DNA from 2 places in the Streptomyces sp. NPDC005263 genome. Region 2 is predicted to be linked to the other one. Evidence: riboswitches for the same ligand, from Rfam matches in the RefSeq annotation. Region 2 holds a riboswitch; the other holds the start of a gene.
The links. Region 2 has a riboswitch for cobalamin ahead of ACFYRY_RS33675 (ABC transporter substrate-binding protein). Riboswitches for the same ligand answer to the same signal wherever they lie in the genome.
Positions count from the first base shown of each region.

Region 1: another riboswitch for cobalamin. It lies ahead of ACFYRY_RS24285 (CbtB-domain containing protein); the one in region 2 lies ahead of ACFYRY_RS33675 (ABC transporter substrate-binding protein).

Region 1 is NZ_JBIAKJ010000005.1:364,587-367,032, forward strand. It holds gene ACFYRY_RS24275 (histidine phosphatase family protein) at 1-56, shown strand, start outside; gene ACFYRY_RS24280 (CbtA family protein) at 83-841, opposite strand; gene ACFYRY_RS24285 (CbtB-domain containing protein) at 863-1,084, opposite strand; cobalamin riboswitch at 1,122-1,262, opposite strand; gene ACFYRY_RS24290 (enoyl-CoA hydratase/isomerase family protein) at 1,375-2,439, opposite strand.
Region 2 is NZ_JBIAKJ010000009.1:173,884-176,329, reverse strand. It holds gene ACFYRY_RS33680 (methylmalonyl-CoA mutase family protein) at 1-943, opposite strand, end outside; cobalamin riboswitch at 1,103-1,285, shown strand; gene ACFYRY_RS33675 (ABC transporter substrate-binding protein) at 1,323-2,354, shown strand; gene ACFYRY_RS33670 (FecCD family ABC transporter permease) at 2,381-2,446, shown strand, end outside.

The DNA of each region.
Region 1 (2,446 bases), on a different contig from region 2:
GGAACCTGCGGCTGGGGCACCCACTGGACTCGGTCGAGGCAGCGGCGGACCACTGAGTGCAGCCGGTTCGACCGGCCGGGCGTCATCGCGGGGCGGCCACCGTCGTCCCCGCGGACACCGTGGCCGGCTTCGGGTTCAGCAGCCGTTCGGCCAGTTCGCCGAAGACGAGGCCGAAGCCTGCCCACAGGGTGATCTGGATGGCGAGGGCGGACAGCCGGAACCGCCACAGCAAGGCGGCCGGGAAGTCGCTCGGCACCTCGTTGACGGCGGGCAGGAACGCGTACGCCAGCCCGATCGCGACGGCGAAGCCGAGGACGGCGACGACGGTGGCGTACCAGGTGCCCAGCTTCGGCGCGAGCCGCTTGCCCGCGATCACCGCGGCGATCGCCAGGAGTACCCCGAGCACCATCATCAGGAAGTACAGGGTGGTGCGCTTGCCGATGGTGTCGTGGTCGCCGACGGCGGGCGGGTTGGCCGGATACTTCAGGAACGGCACGACGTACACGGCGAGCAGCGCGGCCCCCGACAGCAGCAGCGCCGTGGCCCGCGGGCTGAAACGGCCCACCCGGCCGAGCGCGAAGCAGAAGGCGAGAGCGGCGATGCCGCCGAACGCCACCCCGTAGATCAGAACGCCGGTGGCCAGGCCCGCGGTGGACTGTAGGGAACGGGAGACGAGTTCGACCTCGTGTTCGTGGGCGGGGGCGTGGGAGTCCTCGAAGCTGATGGCGCTGTCGACGCTCGGTTCGCCGAGGAAGTAGGCGACGACCAGGGCGAGCACGCCGGCACCCAGGCCGGCGAGCATGCCCCGAACGAGCAGATTTCTCACTGTCGCGGAGTTCATGGGTGTGCGGCGTCCCTCAGGTCAGTGGCAGGGGAAGCCGAGGAGGTGGCGGGCGTCGTGGACCCACTCGTGGACGTCACCGCCGGAGACGACCGAGGTGGCGCCCTGTTCGGCGCCGACGAAGTACAGCAGGACCAGCATCAGGATGCCGAAGAAGACCGCCCACGGGGCGATGGCCTTCAGCGGGAGTTTGGCGGGAACGACGGGGGTGGTGGTCGTCGGCTGGGCGACATGCTGCGCCATGGCAAGAGCCTCCTCTGGGAGTTCGCGTCCCATCTCGGTGGTGCACATGACGACGGCCACGGGTCTGACTCGCGGTGCCCCAGGGGGCGCACCGTCCACAGTGGCGCGACCGTGCCGGGTTCTCACCGGCTTCCGTGATGCCGTCGTCTATCAGGGCGACGGTATCGTGAGTCGGGTCTGGGGCCAATACCGCGCCACCTGGCGTGATCCCGTTCTCGCCCGCCAGGTGACGCGGATCACCGCCCGCTCAGCGGTCGCCGAGGCGGCGTCCGTCCCGCTCGCCGCGTCGGCTACGCGGTGGTGTCCGGTGCGGTGAGGCCGAGTTCACGCTCGCCCAGCGGCTCGAAGAAGCGCTCCACGTCGGCGTCGGTCACCTCGGCGAGAGTCGTCGGTGACCACCGTGGGGCGCGGTCCTTGTCGATGACCTGGGCGCGGATGCCCTCGACCAGGTCGGGTGTGGTCAGGGCCGCGCACGAGACGCGGTACTCCTGTTCCAGTACCCGCTCCAGCGTGCCGAGCCGCCGGGCGCGGCGCACGGCGGCCAGGGTGACCTTGAGGGCGGTGGGCGACTTGGACAGCAGGGTCTGCGCGGTCTCCTTGGCAGCCGGGTCGCCCTGGTCCAGCAGCCGATGGACGATCTCCTCGACGGTGTCGGCCGCGTAGCAGGAGTCGATCCACTCCCGGTGACCGGCCAACTCCGCCTCCGGCGACGGCCGCACATGACGGTCCAGGGCTTCCCGGACGGACAGCTCGGTGAGGTCGCCGACGAACTGCCCGAGTGAGGCGGACGGTACGTAGTGATCGGCGAGCCCGCACCACAAGGCGTCCCCGGCACCGATCGGCGCCCCCGTGAGCGCGAGGTGGGTGCCCAGTTCGCCCGGGGCGAGGGCGAGCAGATGGGTGCCGCCGACGTCCGGCACGAACCCGATACCGGTCTCCGGCATGGCGATCCTCGACCGCTCGGTGACCACCCGGACACTGCCGTGCGCGGAGACGCCGACACCGCCGCCCATGACGATGCCGTCCATGACGGCGACGTACGGCTTGGGGTAGCGGGCGATACGGGCGTTGAGGTGGTACTCGTCCCGCCAGAAAGCGGCCGAGGCGGCGCCGTCCCCGTCACGGGCGTCGTCGTGGACGGCGCGGATGTCGCCGCCCGCGCACAGGCCGCGCTCCCCCGCGCCGGTGAGGACGACGGCCTCCACGGCCGGATCGTCCGCCCACGCGGCCAGTGCGTCGCCGATGCGGCGCACCATGACGTGGTTCAGGGCGTTGATGGCCCTCGGCCGGTTGAGCATGATGTGGGCGACCCGGCCGGTGGTGTGCAGCAGGACGGGTTCCTCGCCGCCGGTCATCCGGATG
Region 2 (2,446 bases):
CGCGGCGCGTCATCATCACCGGCGACGTCACGGCGTGCTGCACCTGCGCCCCCGCGCCCGGAGCCCCGCACACCTCGGCGACCCGCGCCCACAGCCGTCGGGCCGCGCGCAGCTTGGCGATGGTGAGGAACTGGTCGGCGGTGGCCGCGTACCGGAACTCCAGCTGAGCACAGGCCTGTTCGACACTGAGCCCCGCCTCGGTCAGCTCACGCAGGTAGGCGACGCCGGTCGCCAGGGAGGCGCCCAGTTCCTGCGCGGCCGAACCGCCGGCCTCGTGGTACGGCAGCGCGTCCACGGTCAGGGCCCGCAGCCCCGGGTATCTGTCGGCGCACAGCCGCGCGAGAGCGGCCGCCGGCGCGAAGTCCGACGCGTCGCCCGTACGGGCCTGGTGGGCCAGCGGATCGGCGCCCAGGTTGCCGATCGCCGCGTGGTCGGCGACGCCCCGCTCCTCGTACAGGCCCAGCAACTCCCGTGCGGCGGCGTCGAATGCGCTGCCCGCGTCCAGGACGACGGGCGCGAGGTCGAGGTGGACGCCGTCGAGGACCCGGCCGAGGGAGCCGAGCGGCAGGCCGCCCGTTCCGACGACCAGCCACAGCGAGGTGACGCCGTTCTCCAGATCCCCGAGCACCGCGTCGCCGCCGGTCGCGGCGTGCCGTTGCCGGACGTCCCAGCCGCCGGTGACGCTTCCCTCGGCCCGGCCGCCCCGTACGAACGGGGGGAACCCGGGGAAGCCGGGCTCGGGCGTCACATCGTTCGCGGTGTACAGGGGGCGGGTGCGCAACCCGTCCTCCAACGCGGTGGACAGGGCGTCTTCCGCTGCTTCCCCCGAGACTTCCTTTCCCGACTTGCGCAGGACGCCCGCCACCAGGCGTTGCCACTGCTCGTGCGTCGCGTCAGGGAACTCGGCGGCCAGCGAGAGCCCGTCGTCAGGCAGGACCGTCATGCTCGGATGCTAGGTCAGACCGCCAAAGGAGCGGCAGAGGACACCGCTGTGACCTTGCACTCCCTGTCACTGTGACCTGCGTTGCCCTGCTGGGCGCGGCCACGTGCCGCAGGGACGACGGCCCGGCCCCGCACTGCCCCTCGGACCGGTGTGACAACGTGATAATTTGCCCAAGCCAGTCAAGGGAATCCGGTGCGAATCCGGAACTGACGCGCAGCGGTGAGGGTGACGAGCGGGGCAACGCGAGCCACTGGACGACGGTCACATGTGACCAGGGTCCGGGAAGGCGCTCCGGCCGGGTGATCCCGAGTCCGAAGACCTGCTGGCGACCCGTACGAACGGGCCCCGCGACCGGGCCCTCGACGCCAGAGGATGTTGTGTGCCCGTCACCCCTGCTGTTCGCCGCTCCGCCCTGCTCCTTTCCGGGGCGCTCCTCCTGACGGCCTGCGGCGGCTCGTCCACCGGGCCCCCCGGCTCACCCACCACCGCGACGGGCCGCACCCTGGTCAACTGCGGGCAGCGGATCCGGATCCCGTCGCCGCCGAAGCGAGCGGTGTCCCTGAACCAGGGCACCACCGAGATCATGCTCTCCCTCGGCCTCGCGGACCGGATGGCGGGCACCGCCACCTGGACCGACCCCGTCCTGAAGGGCCTCGCGAAGGACAACACCCGGGTGCCCAGGCTCTCCGACAACCAGCCCTCCTTCGAGAAGGTCCTGGACACCGAACCCGACTTCGTCGCCGCCTCCTTCGCCTCCACCCTCAGGCAGGGCGGCGTGGCCCCGCGCGAGAAGTTCGAGGAGCTGGGCGTGCCGACCTACCTCTCTCCCGCCGACTGCGAGGGCAAGGACAACAGCGGTGACGGCGACGGCGCCCGCACCCAGCCGCTGACCATGGAATCGGTCTACCGAGAGATACGGGACCTGGCGAAGATCTTCGGCGTCGAAGCGCGGGGCGCGAAGCTCGTCGCCTCACTGAAGAGCCGCGTCGCCAGAGCCACCTCCGGGATCGACGCCTCCGACACCTCGGTCCTGTACTGGTTCGCCAACCAGGAGTCCCCCTACATGGCGGGCTGCTGCGGCGCCCCCGGCATCATCACCGACGCGCTCGGCGCGAAGAACGTCTTCGACGACACGAAGCAGGAATGGCCGCAGATCAACTGGGAGACCGTCGCGGACCGCAACCCCGACGTCCTGGTCATCGGTGATCTCACCCGCGACTCGCAGACCGCCGAGACGGCCGCCCGGAAGATCGCCTTCCTGGAGTCCGATCCGGCGACCAAAACCATGGACGCGGTGAAGCACAAGAGGTACGTCACGCTCAGCGGCCAGGCCATGAACCCCACGATCCGCACCGTCGACGGCATCGAGAAGGTGGCCGCGGCGCTGCGCGCCGACGGGCTCGCCGGGTGACGACCTCGTCCGTCACGGCCACGGCGTTGCGGACGGTGGCCGGCCTCGTGACCCTGGCGGGGTCCCTCGCCGTGGCCGTCACCATCGGCCCG